DNA from 2 places in the Gilliamella sp. W8136 genome. Region 2 is predicted to be linked to the other one. Evidence: riboswitches for the same ligand, from Rfam matches in the RefSeq annotation. Region 2 holds a riboswitch; the other holds the start of a gene.
What was found. A riboswitch is a leader RNA that binds a small molecule or an ion and turns the genes downstream of it on or off. The one in region 2 is predicted to bind preQ1.
Positions count from the first base shown of each region.

Region 1: it holds a riboswitch for preQ1, as region 2 does, so the genes downstream of both, queD (6-carboxytetrahydropterin synthase QueD) here and queF (preQ(1) synthase) in region 2, are expected to answer to the same signal.

Region 1 covers NZ_JACFQU010000013.1:2,028-13,474, forward strand. Annotated here, with positions in the region: gene H3T96_RS09655 (DUF1176 domain-containing protein) at 1-1,053, opposite strand, end outside; gene H3T96_RS09660 (7-carboxy-7-deazaguanine synthase QueE) at 1,164-1,778, opposite strand; gene queD (6-carboxytetrahydropterin synthase QueD) at 1,775-2,203, opposite strand; PreQ1 riboswitch class I at 2,207-2,252, opposite strand; gene clpB (ATP-dependent chaperone ClpB) at 2,538-5,108, shown strand; gene H3T96_RS14850 (IS3 family transposase) at 5,172-5,558, opposite strand; gene H3T96_RS09680 (DeoR family transcriptional regulator) at 5,646-5,783, opposite strand; gene H3T96_RS09685 (hypothetical protein) at 5,773-6,909, opposite strand; gene H3T96_RS09690 (methylated-DNA--[protein]-cysteine S-methyltransferase) at 7,254-7,793, opposite strand; gene H3T96_RS09695 (MFS transporter) at 7,967-9,253, shown strand; gene H3T96_RS09700 (histidine phosphatase family protein) at 9,317-10,087, opposite strand; gene H3T96_RS09705 (OprD family outer membrane porin) at 10,103-11,443, opposite strand.
Region 2 covers NZ_JACFQU010000011.1:35,776-47,222, forward strand. Annotated here, with positions in the region: gene H3T96_RS08630 (DUF2157 domain-containing protein) at 1-270, opposite strand, end outside; gene ndk (nucleoside-diphosphate kinase) at 304-726, opposite strand; gene pbpC (penicillin-binding protein 1C) at 742-3,039, opposite strand; gene H3T96_RS08645 (alpha-2-macroglobulin) at 3,159-8,210, opposite strand; gene H3T96_RS08650 (7-cyano-7-deazaguanine/7-aminomethyl-7-deazaguanine transporter) at 8,462-9,136, opposite strand; gene queC (7-cyano-7-deazaguanine synthase QueC) at 9,184-9,837, opposite strand; gene queF (preQ(1) synthase) at 9,865-10,338, opposite strand; PreQ1 riboswitch class I at 10,341-10,385, opposite strand; gene H3T96_RS08665 (Mor transcription activator family protein) at 10,604-10,966, opposite strand; gene H3T96_RS08670 (hypothetical protein) at 10,970-11,447, opposite strand, start outside.

The DNA of each region.
Region 1 (11,447 bases), on a different contig from region 2:
TCTCCATGTTCCACCAAGAAACCCGTTACATGAGCCAGTGGTGTTTTTTGCAGAAGGTACGAATTTACGCCCGTTCCATGTGAGTTCTTCATATATCCAACAGTCACCTAATCCTCGCATTTTACGGTCGCTTTTTATAACACCATTATTATATTCAGGAAATACATTGGTTACTACAAACTCAATTTTTTTATTGTTTATTTTTTCCTTAGGAATAACCCAATAAGCATCACTAAAATTATAAGCACCTCTTAAACACGAAGCTTTTAATAAATCGTTATTCTTATCTAATTTGTATAGATAAAAATGCGGTTTAAAGTTATCTTCTTCATCATCTAAATCATAAGAAAAACAGTCAGCTTCTTTTTCGTCACTATAGCGTGTTTTAAATTCAGGAAAAATTGCTATTACTTCGTCTAATGTTAGTTTTTTACTTTCATCGGACTTAATTACAGTACCTTTTTTTATGACCGGAGCAGGTATTGGCTTATAAACATGATTTTCGCTTTTCTTACCTGATTTTATTATTGCACCAATTGTACCGATACGGCCTTGTACTTCATCCATTTTTAACATTACCGCATTATAGCCTATATCAAATAACTCCCAATATCTGTCGCCTTGCTTGAAAAAAATTTCATTATCAGTTTTTTTTAATACTCTAAGGAGTGCGCTTAATTGATGAGGTTTTAATTGATAAATAGAATTGGGTTTCTTTATTAGTGTACCCAAGTCTTTATTATTAATAACTAGGCTGATTGGGTGATTCTTTAGTATTTGCTCTTTTTTGTCATCGTCTTCATATTTATAAGATTCGTATTTAAAATAACCACCAGTAATAGGTTGATTTGCACCAGCTTTGCGCTCGAGTAGAATTGATATATGACTATCACCATCATCTAACTCTCTACCAAAACCTGCCACACGACAAGTCAAGGTATTATCACAAACCATTTCCCAATTTATATAGTAAAACTCAACTGCCGTATTGGCATATGCGTAATGAACCAATGTGAATAAAAAAAATAATCCGACTAAAATACGATTAAACATAAACATCACCCAAAGAATATTGGACAATAATAAAGCTAAACAATTAAAATTTAAAGCATAATTTATAGATTGAATTGATTTTTTTATATTTGGCAGTTAATTAAAAAAGGTTACTCTATATTTGCAAACTTGTGCGTTTGAATACTGAGTAGCCACTTGTTGTCGTTGCGGTTTTGGTTAATCTTGCCAAGTAATTCAATTGTTTCAAACATATTAAATTCACCATTTTTTTCGCAAGGGGAAAGATAATAACGTTTTGCTTGAATATTTTGTTCAATATATTGGCAAAAAGGAAGAAAGTCCGCATGGTTTTCGGCAACAATTCGCACTTCACTTGCAGTTGGTTGTATGATTTTTTGATACCGTGCTTGATAGCAGAATTTAGGGCTAAGGGCGATATAGTCAATTAGAGGATCGACTTTACCTAATCCATTACTTTCAATAGCAATATAGTAACCAGCCTGTTTTAGTGGTAAAAGTAACTCTGGTAGCGCTTTAACCATAGTTGGTTCACCACCAGTAATAATGATGTTTTTGCTCGTATATTGTTTAACTTTCGTCAATAACTGCTCTAATGTAAAATGGGTGTATTGGCGAAAGTTAGTATCGCACCAAACGCAATTTAAATTACAACCAGCAAAACGAATAAAAATAGCAGGCATGCCTGTATTGTAACCTTCGCCCTGTAATGATTCGAAGATTTCAACAATGCGAAATTCTGTCATTTTTCGCTCCGATGATACTCACAGTATGACGTTGGGGTTTCCCAGAGTTTGATCATTGAGATGGGTAAATATTGTGACAGACAATCAAAAATAAATTTACTCATACCTTCGGCAGTTGTACGACAAGGAAAGGCGAAGATTTTGCGATTCATCTCTTTTAATAATGAAGCAATACGGCACTCATTTGGATTATTTTGATTATATAGATAAGCATGATCGAGAGGATCAACAATATGCTGTTTCACTATTGCTTTTAAATCAGCATAATCCATCACCATATCAGCGCTAGAACCGTTATCTATTAGATCCCCTTTAATTTCGACTAATAAGCGATAAGTATGACCGTGCAGGTTGTGACATTTTTTGTTATGCCCGTCTAACATATGACAAGCATCGAATTGAAATTCTTTAGCAATTTTGAACATGTATGATTCCTAGTTTTTTTTCGTGGGATGGATTACGAACCACGGTTAGACCACCTAACAAAATAGAGCGGCTAATATAATGGATTAATGCTTAATTGTCATCTTACAATTGTTATTCCGAGCAATATTTATTACACTAACGGTGTAAAATTGAACGTTTATATTTTGCTTATTTCAACAACAGAATATAAATTAATTTTATTGTCGATTTTTTGTAAAAAATTTTCATAAAAAACTCTTGAAATTTATCTTTCCACACTCATTTAGTAACCATGCAAATGGTTTATCTGCTTAAAGCATTTAAGCCAAATCTATTGCTCAGGAGATAGTTAATATGAGGTTAGATAAACTCACTAATAAATTCCAACAAGCTTTAGCTGATGCACAATCATTAGCATTAGGTAAAGATAATCAATATATAGAACCAGTCCATGTTTTATCCGCTATGCTTAACCAAGAAGGTAGCAGTGTCAAGCCTTTACTGGCAGCGGCTGGTGCTAATGTAGCAATGTTACAGCAAGAATTAAATCAAGCTATTGATCGATTGCCACAAGTACAAGGCGTGGGTGGTGAAGTTATTCCATCACAAGAATTTGTCCGCGTTTTAAATCTTTGTGACAAATTAGCACAAAAAAATGGCGATAGTTATATCTCGTCTGAACTCTTTATCTTAGCGGCTTTAGACGAAAAGGGTAGTCTTAGTGATATTCTTAAAAAATCAGGGATCACAAAAGACAGATTAAATCAGGCCGTAAGTCAAGTAAGAGGAAGTGATAACGTGAACGATGCCAATGCCGAAGATCAACGTGGTGCGTTGAAAAAATATACCATTGATTTAACCGAGCGTGCTGAACAAGGTAAGCTCGATCCAGTAATTGGGCGTGATGAAGAAATTCGCCGTACAATTCAAGTATTACAACGTCGTACTAAAAATAATCCAGTGTTAATCGGTGAGCCTGGTGTGGGTAAAACCGCAATTGTTGAAGGACTTGCACAACGCATTGTAAACCGTGAAGTACCAGAAGGATTACGTAATAAACGCGTATTGTCTTTAGATATGGGAGCTTTAATTGCTGGCGCTAAATATCGAGGTGAATTTGAAGAACGCTTAAAAGCTGTTTTAAAAGATTTAGCCAAAGAAGAAGGGCGCATTATTTTATTTATTGATGAAATCCATACCATGGTCGGTGCAGGTAAAAGTGATGGCGCAATGGATGCAGGTAATATGTTAAAACCTGCATTGGCCCGCGGTGAATTACATTGTGTTGGCGCAACAACGTTAGATGAATACCGTCAATATATTGAAAAAGATCCCGCTTTAGAGCGTCGATTCCAAAAAGTGTATGTGGCTGAGCCAACTGTTGAAGACACCATTGCTATCTTGCGTGGTTTAAAAGAACGTTATGAATTACATCACCATGTACAAATTACCGATCCGGCAATTGTGGCGGCAGCAACGTTATCGCATCGTTATATTTCCGATCGTATGCTTCCTGATAAAGCCATTGACTTAATTGATGAAGCTGCATCGAGTATTCGTATGCAAATGGATTCAAAACCTGAATCATTAGATCGACTTGAACGCCGTATTATTCAGCTTAAACTTGAGCAACAAGCGCTTAAAAAAGAGTCTGATGATGCGAGTAAAAAACGACTAGAGATGCTAAACGATGAACTTGCTGAGAAAGAAAAAGAGTATGCGTCACTTGAAGAAGAGTGGAAGTCAGAGAAGGCTGCTGTTTCTGGTACTCAGACAATCAAAGCTGAGTTGGAAAAAGCACGAACTGAAATAGAACAAGCTCGCCGTGCTGGTGATCTTAATAAAATGTCAGAGCTTCAATATGGCAAAATACCAGAACTTGAGAAAAGACTCGCATCAGCAACACAGCTTGAAGGCAAGACGATGAAGTTATTGCGTAATAAAGTCACCGATAACGAGATTGCCGAAGTATTATCTAAAGCAACCGGTATTCCTGTTTCAAGAATGCTGGAAAGTGAAAAAGATAAATTATTACATATGGAAGATGCGTTACATAAACGTGTGATTGGTCAAGACGAAGCCGTTGTTGCGGTAGCCAATGCGATTCGTCGTAGTCGAGCAGGATTGTCTGATCCAAATAAACCAATTGGCTCTTTCTTGTTTTTGGGGCCAACGGGTGTTGGTAAAACTGAACTTTGTAAAGCTTTGGCTAACTTTATGTTTGATAGCGAAGATGCAATGGTCAGAATCGATATGTCCGAATTTATGGAAAAGCACTCAGTAGCACGTTTAATTGGTGCGCCTCCGGGATATGTAGGATATGAAGAGGGCGGTTATTTGACTGAAGCCGTAAGACGTCGTCCTTATTCAGTCATTTTGTTGGATGAAGTTGAAAAAGCACATCCGGATGTCTTTAATATTTTATTACAAGTATTAGATGATGGACGCTTAACCGATGGACAAGGGCGTACGGTTGATTTTCGTAATACCGTTATTATCATGACATCTAATTTAGGTTCAGATTTGATTCAAGGTCAAATTGAGTTAAGCTATGATGAAATGAAAGCGTTAGTAATGACGGTTGTAACTAAACACTTTAGACCAGAATTCATTAATCGTATTGATGAAACGGTGGTATTCCATCCACTTGGTCAAGAAAATATCAAAGCGATTGCGAAAATTCAATTAGCGCACGTTGAAAAACGCTTAGATGAACGTGGTTACCAATTGGATATTTCTGATGCTGCGTTAGAACAACTTGCTAAAGTTGGTTTCGATCCAATTTATGGTGCAAGACCGTTAAAACGAGCAATACAACAAGAGATTGAAAATCCATTAGCGCAACAAATATTATCTGGTAAGTTAGTTCCAGGTAAAACCATTCATCTTGATTTACAAGGTGATGAAATTGTAGCTAAACAGTAATATTCATATCACTTGAAAAAACGACCTTAATATGAAGTGACCCCCAATAGTTGGACACTTTTATTAAGCGGCTTGTAAGGCCTGATTTCGATATTCAACCGGAGTCAGGCCTTTTAATTTGGCTTTAATCCGTTTGGTGTTGTAGTATTCTATATAGGTTTGATCAAAAACCATATTAAGTATTTGATTTACAGTCTCAGAACCCATAGTACTGCCAGTTTGCGGGTTTATTTTACCGCCAAGTAATATCAATTCGCGATTAGTGCGACTACTGAGTAATGATGCTATTTGCGGTAAATTGGTGACAATGGTTAATTCTAGGTCACTAGGGATATATTCTGCCATGGCTAAATAAGTGGAACCTGCATCAATAAAAATACACGTGTTCGCTTTGATTAACTCAGCACAATGCTTGGCGATGGATGACTTTTCGGCAACACTTTGTGTCATTCTTGTTTCAAAGCTTGCTGATTGTTTTAAATGACTGACTGCACCACCGTATACTCTTTTGCAGATTCCATCTTGCGCCCGTTTTTGTTAATCTCGACGAATGGTATGCTCTGAAACACCCAGTAATTTAATCAAATCAGCGCTTACGACTCTTCCATTTTCGTTTAACAACTGGTGAATATAAGATTGTCGTTGTTTAGGAATTGCATCGTAATCAATCATCATCTATAACTCCATCGACTAATTTACCTTTATCCCAAGCCATATTCTTGTGATATATATTGTCTTCGCCTATATAGTGTGGATTTTCAAAATCGATATTATTTCGTTTTAATAAGCAGGCATTGTATTCATTTTCGGTACATTGACGGCTTACGTTAGTATTAAAATGATGTGTCTGGCATTGATTTTTTTTATGAATATAGTGTTTATTCCTATAGTGATAAACACTATCAATTTGGATCATAATTTTTTGCTCATTTTCGTCATAATCATAACATTTTTTTGTGCCAGTTGCTGATTTGTCTTTGTTGTTGAAGTAGAGGTCACTTCCCCACAAGTTTGTCGCTTTGAACTTACCTTTGTCATTGAGATAATAGTCATAGTTATCGCCCAATCTGGCATAAGAATGATACTTTTTAATGGCTAAATCAGGTTCACCATCAAAGTTAATATCTTGCATGATAATACTGTTAAATTTGTTGTAACTGTAATTCAAATTTTGTATTTGTTGCAGTAGTTTATGATTTTTTTTATTGTAAACATTAATACCAACTAACTTAATTTTATCGTTTTTCTGCTTTGACAAAACGGCCGTAAAATAGAGCTTGTCTAGAGATTCTAATTGCAATAACTCAATCTGATTAAATTCTGTATTGGGTTGGTCGTTGATTACCAATTGTTTGTGTAATACTACGGAGTATTGTTGATGATTTTTTCCATCGAACCAATAACCATTTAATGTTTCAGGCAAAAATTTTTGGTCTTCAGCTTGTCCAATGTGCATGTTAATAAATTTAAAATAGTGACTTGAATCTTTAACTTTTATTTTATGCGCAATATTATCGAGATAGATATCTTGATTATCATATAAAACTAAACAGTTAGGATGATCGTCTTCAGTACATGAGCGAATATATTCACATTCAGCAGATAAAATATTAAGTTGTAGTTCAGGATCATTTTGATAAACCCAAACCCCTTTATTAACCTGATGTTTATTAACTTCATTTAATGAGGTTTCTAAATATAACCTAATTGGGTTGTCAGCAATGTAACCTTTATAAACATAAATAGAACTTAATGCAGGGAAAGATAGTATTAATAATAAGCTGAGCAGTAAATTTCTCATTTTATTCGGTTATTGATTGATTATTCTATTTTTTAACTATGCCCCAGTATAATGTCTTAAGTGATTTTGTACAGATAAATTCAAAGGTTAAATGTTAATGGTGATAGCCTAAGTCATACTCATCACGTTTATTGTTCTGATTATTATCTGTTATATCTCTATTAATGGATGTTAACTATTGTTAATACTCACTTAACTCGAATCCTAAATAATTTTTTATATCTAACACTTTATTTATATCCTTAAATATCTAATCCGCAATAAGCCATGTTTTTAGCAATTTTAGCTAAACTGATTGATTATCTTATGTTAGTAAAATAGTTCAGACTAATCTTTTTAATTAGTTAAAGTGCGGTTCCTCTTGTTGGAATAACAAATTGAGAAGTATCTATATTTTCTAATTTAAGTAAGGCAATTTTTTTATCAATTCCGCCTGCATACCCAGTCAAATTACCTTTAGCCCCAATGACCCGATGACACGGAATGATGATTGATATTGGATTATGACCAACTGCTCCACCAACAGCTTGGCTTGACATGCTTGCGGTATTGGTTTTTTGCATGATCTGTTTTGCGATGTCGCCATAGGTAATCACTTGACCATAAGGAATTTGGCATAAAATATCCCAAACTAAATGTCGAAAAGGAGTACCCTGTGGCGCTAAGGGTAGTGTTTCAATAGTCGGTTTTTTACCATTAAAGTAGTCGTCAAGCCACAACTTAGTCTTGTTAAAGATGGGTAGATTGGGTTGATATTGTTTTTGGGCATCTACGATTTGCCCAAAATATTTTTGACCTTCGATCCAAACCCCAACCAATTTATTTTGCTGACTAGCAAGCGTGATTAATCCCATTGGTGAATAATAGGTGTCTAGATAAAACATAGCTATCCTTATTAGGTAAATTATTAGGTAAAGGTGCACAAATTCTATTATAGCGACTTCTTATATTATGCCTATGGTTATTACTTTTTTTATTGAATATGTAAAAAGTATTAACTCTGACTATAATGTCTTTAACGACTTTTAAAATAACAATAATGTTGAAAGGATGGATTATGGATTCAAACACTAAACCTGCTAACTCGATGTCTCGTGTTGCTTTAGCCAGTTTTATCGGCACAGCGATTGAGTTTTATGACTTTTATATTTATGCAACAGCCGCTGCCTTAGTTATTGGACCGGTATTTTTCCCTGACAGTTCGCCATCTGCTCAGGCGTTACAATCTTTTGCTACTTTTGGTATAGCCTTTGTTGCCCGTCCAATTGGCGCCATTTTATTTGGGCACTTTGGTGACAAAATAGGGCGTAAGTCTACCTTGGTGTTTTCTCTTATATTAATGGGTGTGGCAACGGCCGGAATTGGATTATTACCTAGCTATAATGCTATTGGTTTTTGGGCGCCGTTTTTACTGTGTATTTTAAGACTTGCACAAGGATTAGGGCTGGGTGGTGAGTGGGGTGGGGCAGCATTGCTGGCAACTGAAAATGCTCCACAAAATAAGCGAGCATTGTTTGGCATGTTTCCTCAGTTAGGACCATCGATTGGTTTTTTATTATCTAATGGTGTGTTTTTGTTGGTCACTTTATCACTCTCCAATGAACAATTTTTACAATGGGGATGGCGAATTCCGTTTTTATTAAGTGCAGTATTGGTGATTATTGGTTTATATGTGCGTTTAAAATTGGTTGAAAGTCCCATTTTTGCCAACGCATTGCGCAGCAAACAGCAAGTTAAAGTTCCTGCGTTTAACATCTTTGTTCATCATTGGAAAGCTTTGGCGTTAGGTTCATTTTCAATGGTAGGTTGTTATACTTTATTTTATATAACTACTGCATTTTTATTGCAATATGGTACTAAATATCTGGGTATTGCTAAAGGTCATTTTTTAGGTTTTTTATGTGTTGCCATTGTCTTTATGGCGATAGCGACTCCAATTTCTGCACGCTTAAGTGATAAATATGGGCGTAAACCTGTGCTTGTTATTGGCTTGTTATTCGTCGCATTATCAGGCACAGTTATGACGCAGTTTATGGCAAGTGGTTCAGAATTATTGGTCTTGATCTATTTATCTCTTGAGCTGTTTTTAATGGGGGTGGTGTTTGCTCCTATGGGAGCTTTTTTGCCCGAAATCTTTCCAACCAATGTCCGTTATACGGGGTCTTCGGCCGCTTACAGTATTGGCGGTATTTTAGGGGCGTCTATTGCACCTATTATAGCCAATTATTTGGTAGCAAATGGTGATTTATCTTGGGTGGGGTATTATGTTGCCGTTGCTTCAATCATCAGTATTTGTGCAACATTACTCATAAAAGAGACTTTAAACAGTGACTTTACTCAATAATGATTAAAAATAAAAAGACTCACCAAGGTGAGTCTTTTTTTTGGTATTTAGTTCTTGTTACAATTATTTGCCAAGCGCTTTACCTTTTTCGACATAACTCATATCGCCCAAGCTTTCGACAATAAATTTACCGTCATCAGTATAACGAATTTTAGTAACACTTGCGTTACCTAATCCACCTTTGACCGGGGTATCAAGCCATTCTTCAACCATGGCTGTGATCGCCATACCGTGTGATACCACTAGTACATCACCACCACCATTAGCTTTGGCTGATTCAGCAATTACTTTTAACGCAGTTTGCATACGGGTTTTTACTGTTTTGTAGTCTTCTGCTTCACCTGATTTTTCAACAGCAGCAATTGCATCCATAATTTTGTTTAATCTGATTTTACCTTTTCCAAAATCTTCCATTAATTCTTTATGGCTTGGATAACCTAAATGTTTACCTGCTGGTCCCCACATATTAGGATCAAGGTCACCTTCATATACACCAAAGCATGTTTCACGAAGTGCTTCCATTTCATTAACGGGTAGTGATTGACCTTTTGAATCTAAAACAATGCGAGCGGTTTGGCGTGCACGACCTAAATCGCTTGAGTAAGCAGCAATAAAGTTCACATCTTTTAGACCACGTCCAAGTTGCTCGGCAACTTCGATTCCTGGTTTGGTTAATGGAGTATCTGACCAACCTTGTGCGCGGTGAACGTTATTGAACATGGTTTTACCATGGCGAGTTACATATAAATTCACATCCGCAGCAAATGTTTGAGCAATTGAAGCGGAAAAAATTACAGATAAGCTGACAAGCTTAATAAATTTTTTGATTTTCATAGTTTCGTCCTTTTGTTATAACAAATTAAATCGATAATCAATAACGGTTTCTGCAGATAATGATGGTGAACGCTGAGCACGACCATCTCTTAATTTTGGTGTAATGTCTTTACTGCTCAAAGTTTTATAAGACCAACCATAACCAAATTTTGCCAGAACCGATAGATTTTTAAATGTTCCACTGGATGGTTTCCAGAGGTTAAACACGTTGATTTCTCCATTTTTTAGGGTTTCATGTTTATAGTTAAATTCACCATAGTTTAGGAATAGACCTGTGGTGTTATCTTTAAAGAAATCATAACTTAATATGCTTGATAATACTACTTCTCCATCACGCATATAGTCAGCACCCGTAGCCGCCATACCGTTATAACGTCCACGATTGTTTTTACCTAGGTGACGTCCATAATAACCGATAGCGCCTTTACGATTAGCATCGGTATAAGCAATACCAAACTTGGCACTCCATTTTGGTTCTTTCCACTCAATATCCGCGCCATAATGCCAAGCCGAATCATCAAAATCGCGAACATTTGCTTTCATTTTGTCATGATTTTTAAGGGCAGTACTGCCGTAAATTTGTGAACCTAAGATAAGCTTATCCATTGGTTTATAAGAAAATTCAATCGCATGACGTTTAATATAATCTTTGGCTTCACCATATGAGTAATCAAGAGTGAGGGTTTTGTCTTTATAGGCAATACCAGCTGTTTTGATGTTATCAATTACGTGCTTTCTGTCTAAACTATAAAAATGCACTTTTTGGGATGATTCACGAGGAAAGGCGCTGTCAATATAGGCTAATGATAACGCTAAATTAGAGTATTTAACTACACCACTGTAACCTAAATAACTATAACGAGTTAAATGCTGTGATGAACTCATGACACCCATATCTTTTAAAGTATGCCAACCAGCTTTGCCATTAAAATTCACTTGTTCATTGCCTAATTTGATTTTTGCATAGCGTTGAGTAAATTTATTAAAACCATGGGCATTGTGTTTATTCGGTTTTTTACCAACGTTATAGAGTAAATTACGAGTAGCAAAGTAGTCACTTGCACCAAGTTTTATTACGTTGTCATAAGTGAAGTCAAAACCAAGTGTATCGAACAAATAACCAGATTTATAATTGAATGTAAATGCTTGTCCCCATGCACTATGGACTTCTTTAGGTTGGGATGCATTTTCTTTTAAATATTTCCAGTGGTTACGTGTTGAAAATTCAAATTTACTATCTTTAAAAAATGTTTCATCAGATAGGGATTTGGGTTCATAATGATGGGATGATTCACTAGCTAATACGGCATAACTGTTTATGCTCAATAGCGCCAATGTTAGATATTTTATTTTCATTGTC
Region 2 (11,447 bases):
AAATTGTGCAGTGCAAAGTGCAGTGATGGCATAAATCGCACTAATACACAATAAACCAATACCGCCTAAATGCTCCCAACCTAAAGTCATAAATAGTGACATCGCACCTATCGCAATCAAACCTCCTAGATAATACAATATATGCGTAAATTGAAAGCTAGGTAGATGTTTATTCTGTTCTTGGAAAAACAGCCATAATTGTTCTGCCTGCTGATGAGTCAATAATTTTTGTTCCACTGCACTCGTTAATTGTTTATAGGTAATTTTCATAAGTTTTATAACTCTTTGTTAAATAATAATCACCTAACGAAATATCTCACTATCAACAAAAAAATAAGCAATTTCGCGTTCTGCTGATGCTAAAGAGTCGGAACCATGTACGGCGTTTTCTCTCATACTGTTCGCAAAATCGGCTCTTAAAGTCCCAGCAGCGGCTTTAGATAGATCTGTAGGTCCTATAAGTTGTCGGTAGCGTTCAATGGCATTTTCACCTTGTAAAACTTGAACAACAATTGGTCCAGACATCATAAATTTTACCAAATTAGCAAAAAAGGGCTTGTCTTTATGCTCAGCATAAAAACCTTCAGCTTGTTCTTTTGTTAACCTCACCATTTTCATAGCAATAATATCGAGTTTAGCTTGGTGAATTCTTGTTTGAATTTCGCCAATAATCTGTTTTTTTACCGCATCAGGTTTAATAATGCTGAGAGTTTGTTCAATCGCCATGTTAATGTACCTTTATTAATCTGACATAAAATTTATTCGGACAATTTGTCCACTTTCATCTAATACCAGTAAACGATGTTTTCCATTTTTAGTCACAGTTAAAGCGACTTTTTCATTATCCTTTGAATTAGCCACTAAAGTACCATCTAAAAACCACCATTTTTCACCAAATCCACCTTCAGGAATTAAATCAATCGTGACTTGATTATTGCCTGGTAATGCTCTAACGAGTTGTTTATCCCGTAAACCAACAATATTAAGTGAGGCAAAAATATCTTTACCCATTACAGGACATTTTTTATCAATTGGGGGCAGTAAAGATTGTCGTCTTTCTTTAGTTAACAACCAATTTTCTAATGAAATTGGCCATAAAGCTATCTGTTTTTTTTGTGCTCCTATACAATCAGCGGCTACACGCTCACCGCGATCATTTACCCAAATATTTATCCAACCTGAACGATAAATATTGTTTTTTAATTCACTATAGGTGCTTAATGTTGGTGGCAACATATTATTTAATACCCATGCTGTTTTTTGACGATGACAATTAGGATCAGATTCAGGAAGTGGCTGCCCTGATGGCCAACAAATTTGGGCGCTTGAGACTGATTCAGGTTTCTCATAAGTAAGGAGAGGATGATTTAAACGATTTTCTCTATTTAACAAAATCGAATTTACTTGTTGTAAAATTGGAGTTGCAGACATTGAACCATACTGCCCAACAACAGGCGTACCATCAGGGCGTCCTACCCAAATGCCTATTAAATATCGAGGATTTATACCAACGGCCCAAGCATCGCGATAACCATAACTGGTTCCTGTTTTATATGCTAATAAATTGCTATTAATTAACATTTGCCGTGTTATCCATGCACTACCATCAGAGATAAAGGGTTTATTAATTAAAGGATCAGATTGAGTATATCGCAAGGGGCTCACATCCCCGTGCTTTGCAAATGCACTGTATGCACTAACAAGGTTATCCATTCTAAGTGAAGCACCACCTAATATATAGGAAATATTCGGATCATTTGCGATAGAGGATAAAGGTAAACCAATACCCGCGAGTTTTCCTGCGAACCTTTTTGGACCATATAACTCAATTAATTGAACTGCCGGTAAATTTAATGATTTACTCAATGCATCAGAAGCACTAACAGGCCCATGAAAACCCTCATCAAAATTAGTTGGTCGATAATCGGTAGTAATACGCGGAATATCTTGTAGTAACGATTCAGAATGAATCATACCTTCATCAATAGCAAAGGCATAAATGAAAGGTTTGAGTGTAGAACCAGGAGAGCGTAACGCTCTAATCATATCGACTTGACCAAAACGCTCTTTATCATTAAAGTCAGCAGAACCAACATATCCTTTAACCGTCATATCGTCATGATCTACCACTAAAATTGCCAATGATGTTTTAGGCGGGAGCTGTTTTTTTCGATTAATAGCAAGATCTTCTAAAATATATTGAATAGAAACATCAATAGTGGAATGAATAATATTATCATTAGGATATTGCTGTTTTAAACGATAAGCCAATAATGGTGCTAACTGTGGTGCTTTTCGTGGATAAACCCAAACTTCATCACGTCGAACTTGTTCAATCAACTCTTTTGGCCAAACATCATATTGAGCAAGTCTATCTAATACTTTGTCACGAGCTTGCTTAGCTCTTTCAGGAAATCGATCGGGTCTTAATCGACTCGGTGCTTGAGGCAATACCGCCAATAATACTGCTTCACTTCGAGTTAATGCTTTAGGTTGTTTACCAAAATAAGACCAGCTAGCGGCTCCGATACCCTCAATTGTGCCTCCGTAAGGCGCATGATTAATATATAAAGTTAAAATCTCTTCTTTACTATAATGTAGTTCAAGTTGAAAAGTCCGAAAGATTTGTTTTAATTTACCGATAATTGTTCGATCATGGGGAGAGAGTAACCTAGCCACCTGCATTGAAATGGTGCTACCGCCTGAAATAATTTTATTATTGGATATGTTTTGCCAAGCAGCACGAAATAACGACATCGGATTAATACCAATATGATTATAAAAATAACGATCCTCATAATTTAATAACACATCAAGATAATAATCAGGAACTTCATCAAGGCTTACCGAATAACGCCAAATACCCTTTTCATCAGCAAATCGCCATAAAGGTGTTTCATCTTGAGCAACAACGGTTTGTGTTGTTTTATTTTGCGAAATAGATAATGGAAAAAAATAATCCAAGACAAAAAAACTGCCGACCAATAAAACTGATAATAATAATAAAAAAAGAAATGATTTATAAAAGAACTTTTTCATTATTGATATTCAATTATCCAACACAATTTTAAAAAAATAAAAATTCCGCCAACGCTATTGGCGGAATAGTCAATGAAGTTAATCTTAGCGATAGTATTGGAATTTTTACTATCCCTTGATTAATTACTTTCTTTATTAGGAACAGATATCGTCATCAAATCTGGTGATTGTCCGATTGCAAAACGTTCAGGACGGTACATAGATTCAACATAAGGATAAGGAATCATGTAATTACCTGTTGTTACCGCTCTAACTAAATAAGCAACACGTTTATGATATTTTTGGCGTTCCTTATAATTTTGGATATTAACAGCAGCAACATATCTATCATCTCTAAATTCCTGATATTTAAGTTGACTTACATCATCATCTTTCAATAAATCAGATACACCAGGAATTGATGATAAATTCACGCTACTATTTGAAAGATTTTGATTTTCAAGTTCTAACCCAGCTGGTAAGTAATCAACAATCAATGCATCATGAACAGGTTCTTTTGATGTTACATCTAAAATCACAACCATCATGGAACCCACTTCTAATTGGGATGGATTTATTTCATTGCCATGTAGATCGTAATAGGTTCGAGTAATATTGAAGAAACCATCTTTCGATGTTGGTGCCGGTGGCGTTTTTCCATACCCAGAAAGCGAAAATTTAGCATAAAGTGGTCTATCATGTTCTGAATTATTGATAGATAACCCTTGACTTAAAACTTCATAATTATAGGAATGAGAATAGACTGAATTAACATCAACAATACTATCATTTATTGCCAGTTTAAATTTATCATCTTTTTTATGTTGCTCTAATGACCAACCAGCAATAAATAATGAATTTAACTCCTGAGTTGAGTAATAACGTTTATTTTTTAATAATTCTGATAAATTAACTAAATAATTGGCTTGATTTTTTGTGTCCATGTCGTTTTCTATCAATAACGATAAAATTAATGCTTGATCACGAATCTCAGTACCATAATTACCCCGCCATGTACTGTAGTTATACGGAGTAGTGAAGATTAATGGTAATAATTTATCATAAACAGATGTCAAACCATTTAACTTAGCGCTTACGGCTAATTGAGCCAAAGGTAACGGACTATAGATAAATGATTTATCTTTGCTGATCTTATCTGATAAATAATTAATCTCATTACGCATCGCTGAGGTAATCTTATTTTGTTTAGACAGTATCATCAACGCATAAGCTTTAATAGAGAGTTTTTCAAACTCAAGTGCATTTTCATCCCCATAATAAAGATTATTAAATGCAGAAGTATCATAAATATATTGACCAAGACGCGACATTGCTGCATCAAGAGCTTTATCATTCACCTGATAACCTCGCTCTTTAGCTTGCAATAAAAAGTCAGTAGCATAAACAGTAAGCCAATGTTCTTCTTCGCTATGATTACTCCATAAACCAAAACTACCATTACTACGTTGCATTGATAAAATTCGTGAAATGCCTTTTTGAATTTTTTCTCGGCGCTTATCATCAGAATCCGTTTTAATACCTAACTGTGCAAGCTGTTCACTGTTAGCATACAAAGATGGGAATAAGCCACTGGTTGTCTGTTCTAAACAGCCATAAGGATAGGCAAATAAACTTTTAATATATTGAGCGATATTCAGTGGTGGTTGATTAGAGATAACCAATTGCCCTTCAATGGTATTTTCAATCAGTCCCATTAACGCTTCGTCAGGTAATTTCCAACTTTTCTTTTCATCTAACACTACTTCAAAATATCTTGTAGTTGCAGCATAGGCTGGTCTTACGCCGATAGCCCATGAACGATGAATATCAAAATCTGAATTATCATCAATAACAATCCCTTTCACATTTATATTTACAGTACCTTTACCATAACCATAATCTGCGACAACAGGAATTTGAATAATATTTTTTTGTTTGCTATCAAGTCTGACAGGGATAGATTTTACATCATTTTGATGAATTAACCCCGTCGTTGATACTTCAACTTGCATATTTTGAGTCGTATCAGTCAAATTATGAAGATCTAATGCTAATACTGCTTGATCTCCCCCAGATAAAAAGCGCGGAGTTGTTAATTCGGCAATAACAGGAGCGGCAACTTTCATCGTTTTTTCTGCTTTACCAAAACGATTGTCATCCCATGCTTGCGCCATGATGCGCAATTCACCATTAAAATTAGGTAATGGTAAATCAATAACACCCTCACCTTGGTCATTTAACTGAATGGTTTTCAATTGTTGAGCAACAATAAGAACTTCATTAGACGGTTTTTTTCCGCCAGCGCCCATCGCATCACCACCAAAACTCATGTTAACATTACGCCCTGAAGCCTCAATTAACTTACCATAAACATCAAAAATATCGACATCATAACGTTTACGCCCTAAAAATCCAGCATAAGGATCTGGCGTAATATAATCAGTAATATTTAATACACCAGAATCAACAGCTGAAACTAACACTGTGACTTTTTTATCTTTTTGGATAAATTTTTCATCCATTTTGATTTTAATTGGCACAGTACTTTCTGGTTTCACTTGTTTTGGTGCATTTATTGAAATATTTAAATGGCGATTTGTTGTATCAGTAGGTAAATAAAGTAAACCAATTGCTCGTTTTACTGTTTGTACGGCCGCATTAGTTGATGGACGGATTATCATGGCATTAATATAAATATCATGTCTTCCCCAATCTTTAATTGGTATATCGACATCTAAACCTTTTTCGCCAACAGTAATTGCTTTTTTCCAAATGATACCATCATTCGTTTCAAGAGAGATATAACCAGAGCCTGCAACTGGGGCTTGAACGTTGACTTTAGCCACATCACCGACATTATAAAATGGTTTATCAATACTTAACTTAACTTGATCGGGACGTACTGATTTCGTACCACGTGTATTATCCTCCCAATCATAACCTGACCAAAAGCGAAAGCTTGTCACTACTTTAGACGCTTCATCGATCACTTCAACACGATAAGATCCATAATCACTGGTTAAATAGCTTATTTTCGTCGTACTATCCTTTTCAATTGATAGCTGATCTTCCGAAATAACAATCTCACTGGAATTATGATTAAGTTGCCAGCCATCTTCACTTGACCAAGTCCAATAATATTCACGACGTTCACGAATCAATCTTGTTTTTAAGGAGTTTGTGGCCAGTTTGTTACCGTCTAGATCAACATAAGCAATTTCAAATTCCGCATTAGTCCCTATATCAACGGTAGGACGATCATAATAATTATCAGTATTCCAATCATAATAAGGTGAATCGCCAATCAATGCTCGGATAGCTGGTAATTGATTAGCAGGCCAAATGGTTTGAGTTGCATAACGTGTAACCGGCCTACCTCCTGAATCGAGTAAACTCGCTTGTAAAACTACTTTCACTGGAGAATGTAAATTTGCCCAATTACTCCTTTTAATATGAAGCTGGGTTAAGCCATCGTTATTTAATGTTTCTTCAAAAGAACCAAGTTCACTATAAAGACTACCATCTGTCACTGAACCAATTTTGAAATCGGCTAATCCGGCAATGGAGTCAACTTTCTTTAAATAAACATTTGCGTTTAGGCGATTATCTGATGCTGGTGCACCATACAAATACCAACCTTTGATATCAAAGTTAACATCTTCATCGTTTAATATTGGACCGTCTGACGAACTGGTTATTTCCATCGCCATACGTTCTGGCAAAAATTCTTCCACGTTGAAATACCAATAACGATATATATCATCTCCTAAATTAAAACGAATTGACCATTTACCTGTTGCCGCATCAGATGGAATGACAAAATTTGCCTGATATAAACCATTGGTATTAGCACTGCTTTTTAATTGAAAATTTTTAACTACACGCCCATCAGTTGAAATCGCATCGGCAATAATTGGTTGATCAGGCAATGGTTGTCCATCCGCATCACGCAATAATGCATTAAAATAGACGGTTTCATCTGGACGATAAAGATCTCGTGGACCAAAAACAAATAATTGTGCATGAGAATAAGGTGTACCGGATAAATCGAATTCAGTCAAATTAAGGGCATTGCGATCGACATATATAAATGAAGTTTGTTTTCCATCATTGGCAAGCAATATCCAATTGTCATCATGGGTATTCATAGAAAATTCAGCATAACCATCTTTATCTGTTTTTTCCGAAACACTACAATCGTCGTCTTTTATTGTTACATAACGACAAGATATTTCGATATTTGCAAGAGGTTTACCATCATCTAAACCATGAGCCATAACCGAAAATCTACGGTTTTTGTAGTTATGAACTGAAACACCAATATTACTTATTGAAAATAGGGTTGCTGGATTTGATTCATTGTAAGTTCCAGCTTCATTCATCACCGCAACATAAACACCTTCTTGTTTAAGTTCACTAATTTTAGAAAGATTGACTAAAACAGTTTCTTGGGCATTAGGTTTAGGATTGAGATCAAAACGTGACGAGTAAACTAAATCAGCATAACTATTGAGTTCTTCAGAGCGCCAAGCATATAGCATATTAATAAAGCCAAATTTATCAAAGAAATCACTTAGTTTTTCTGGCTTAATTTTAAAAAAGTTTATGTCGACCTTATTAACGTTCAATGTCGTCACAGGTAATCCACTCATGGACTTACTCGGTAATAATAATCCAGTACTTGCAAAATTTACTAATGGCTGACGATCCCGAGTGGTTAATTCTTTTTCATAAACTGATTGTAAACTCTTGTTATTAATCGCCGTTAACATTTTATCAATGGTTAAATCTAATTTACGATTTGGTGCAAGATAACGATGTCTTAATTCCAAACCATTATCAGACAACTCCCAGTCACCATCGACAACACCTGTTTCCTTGTCAACTAATTTCAGTAAATTTGAAAAATTTAATTTAGGAAGAAGTGGAACAGAAAAAGTCACGACTAAAGTACTTGATCCATCAATAATCATCTCCGAACAATCAAGAATTTCAAATTTTTTATCTTTATATTTTTCGATTAATTCTGGTGTTGGATTAAATACATTATGCAATTGCGAATTAACACTCGAGTTTTGAGTTGTGCTATTTTTTTGATTAGCGGTTATATTTGTCGTTAGCTCGTTGTTTTTTGCTTGTGCACATAGTGTTAAAAACAAACCCAACATAGCTAAGAGTTTTATTAATCTCATGATTCCACCCAATTCCTTTTATTTCACTAAATGTTGTGACTATTTTTTGCCGATATTATGCACTGTCACCAAACATTTAGCAAAATATCTTTACAGATAAATTGAATTTTTAGGTAAACAACTAAATTTTTGAAAGAATCGTTGATCTGTGATTATTGGAAAGTAGTATTACTCACATTTAGAACTTATTGCGTTATCAATAAGTTCTAAATGTTGACAATTTCAGAATTATTAAGCAAAAACTGGTCGATTTATTGCTTTTTTGCAGTTAATTTTTTTAAGATAAAATTCAAAATAATTCCATATAATGGTAAAAAGAATAAACCACAAATTAAGATTTTAAAACTATAATCCATTAACGAAATTTCACCCCAATGATTAGCCATAAATTCATCACTACTTTTGTAAAAGGCAATAGCAAAAAAGACAATAGTATCTATACCATTACCAAAGATTGCTGAAGCTGAAGGTGCTACCCACCAAAATTGATTTTTTCTTAAATAGTTAAAAACAGTAATATCCATTAATTGCCCAACTAAATAAGCTGCAAAACTGGCTAATGCTATGCGAAAAACAAAGCTATTAAATTGGGTCAATGCTGACCAACCTACCCAATGGGTTTCGAAAAATAGAACCGAAATCAGATATGAAAACAGTAAAGCGGGAATCATAACCACAAAGATAATTTTTCTTGCCAAACTGGCACCAAAAATACGGATAGTTAAATCAGTGGTTAAAAAAATAAATGGAAATGTAAAGGCTCCCCAAGTAGTATGAAATCCAAAAATATCAAATGGAATTTGCACCAAATAGTTACTGGAAGCAATAACAATAATATGAAAAAAAGCTAACCAGCCTAGTGCTTTATGCTTTTGCTGTCGAGTAAATTGTTTTTCAATCAATTGTGAATGAACGTTCAAATACATATTTGTTTCCTTTTTTAATGGGGTGAGAGAACCCAGATAAATATTTTTTAAGTTTTGGCCAGATATTCTTGTAGACCTTTATCACGCAGCATACAACTTGGACATTTACCGCATCCCCCTTCTACACCGTAATAACAGGTATGAGTATTTTGACGAACATAATCAAGATAACCCAATTTATCAGCCATTTCCCATGTTTGAGCTTTAGTAAGATACATCAACGGGGTTTTAATATTAAACGCATAATCCATCGCTAAATTCATAGATACATTCATGGATTTAATAAAAATATCACGACAATCTGGATAACCACTAAAATCGGTTTCACATACGCCGATAATAATATCTTTAATATCTTGCTGTTTGGCATAACAACCGGCTAACAATAAAAACAGCATATTACGACCATCGACAAACGTATTTGGATAATCGCCATCTTGTGCAGCTTTAATTTCTTGTGAATCGTCAATCAAAGCGTTATTGGTCGTCTGTTTAATAACCGATGTATCAATAACGGTTTGCTTGACACCTAAATCTTCAGCAATCCATTTAGCTTTATCTAATTCAATACTATGACGTTGACCATATTGAAAGCTGATAGTTTCAACATTTTCACGTCCATAATCGGCAATGGCTTGTAATAAACACGTAGTCGAATCTTGCCCGCCAGAAAATATCACGAGTGCTTTACGATTTTTCATTAAAAAATTCCTGTCAGATTGAACAAATTAGCGATTATCGACTTTTTCAGGATAAAGATCATGATTCGCTAAACGATTGAGCGCAATTTGCTCCCACCGAGTATCAGCTTTACCATAATTGGCATAAGGATCAATTGAAATACCTCCACGTGGTGTGAATTTACCCCACACTTCAATGTATTTAGGATCCATTAATTTGATCAGATCTTTCATAATGATATTGATGCAATCTTCATGGTAATCACCATGATTACGAAAGCTAAACAGGTATAGCTTAAGAGATTTGCTTTCAACCATTTTGATGTTAGGCACATAAGAAATATAAATTGTGGCAAAATCAGGTTGCCCAGTAATAGGACAAAGACTGGTAAATTCCGGACAATTAAATTTAACAAAATAATCATTACCGGGATGTTTATTATCAAAAGTTTCCAGAATTTCTGGACTATAGGTTGTTGGATAGCGAACAGACTGATCGCCTAATAATGTAACGTTACTCATAATTTTCCTTAGTTTTTTAGCGTGGGAGGTTCACGAACCACGAGACAAACCGCACACATTACTCTTTTTTACAAAAAAAGTCTAGAATATCGTTCTTAACCCTTGTGATTAAACATATTGAAATAGAACATGATAAATAATAACAGAATGATGAGATAAATGGGATATAACAAAATAAACAGGGAAATAATGAAATTGTTTTTTGAAAAAGTGTTACAAAATATGAAATAAAAAATTGCCTAAAAATTTTTGCTCTAAAAATTGATTAGGCATCGTTGAAATCAAATAAGGTTGGTTGTTTTTCTTTTATCATTCTTTTGTGAACACGATCGATTACCTTGCGAATGCCTCGCTCTGTCATATTATACTTTTGACTAAGTTCTGCGTAATTGTTACCCTTGAATGAATCATAAATCTGCAAGTCTCGCTGATTTAATTTAAAAATGTAATCGCGTGGGAATGTGAAATTTTGACCACCAAATAATTCTGAAATTGTATTTGCAATGCTATCACCTAACTGTGCTGCAATATCTTCAGGTAAACCGTAATCCATCGCATCGTTAGCTACAGATAATGATACATGTGTTAGTAATTCATGACGTTTAATAGACATTGCAGACTTAGTCATAATTTACGCTCCTGTTTTCTTCTTATACCAATCTAGTGCACCAGGTATATTTTTTTCTAATTTATTAAAATCGATACCGGCTCTATACATCTGTTCAAAATACTCTTCATTACTACTACGAATTGGTTTGTCTTCTTCTTTATGTTCAACATATGCAAATAAATGCTTAGTTGATTCATAAACAGATTTTAAGTAGTTATGATTTTTAAACGGTTTATACTCACTAGTTAAACGCTTAGCGTGAATATTATTAACTGTTTCTCGTAGTGCGTGAGCTAGATGCCTGCTTGGTTGATATAATTTTAGAACTTCATTAATTAAGTTTACTGCTCTAGAATTACTCAAATTTGATTTTTGAGTACGAAATAAACCAATATAGGCAATCATCGGTTTAGCACAGCCATAGTTTAAATTACTTACTAATATAAGTAGTTCCCTGCCAGAATCATCTTCCATCAATGCTTCTAAATTAATTTCGTTA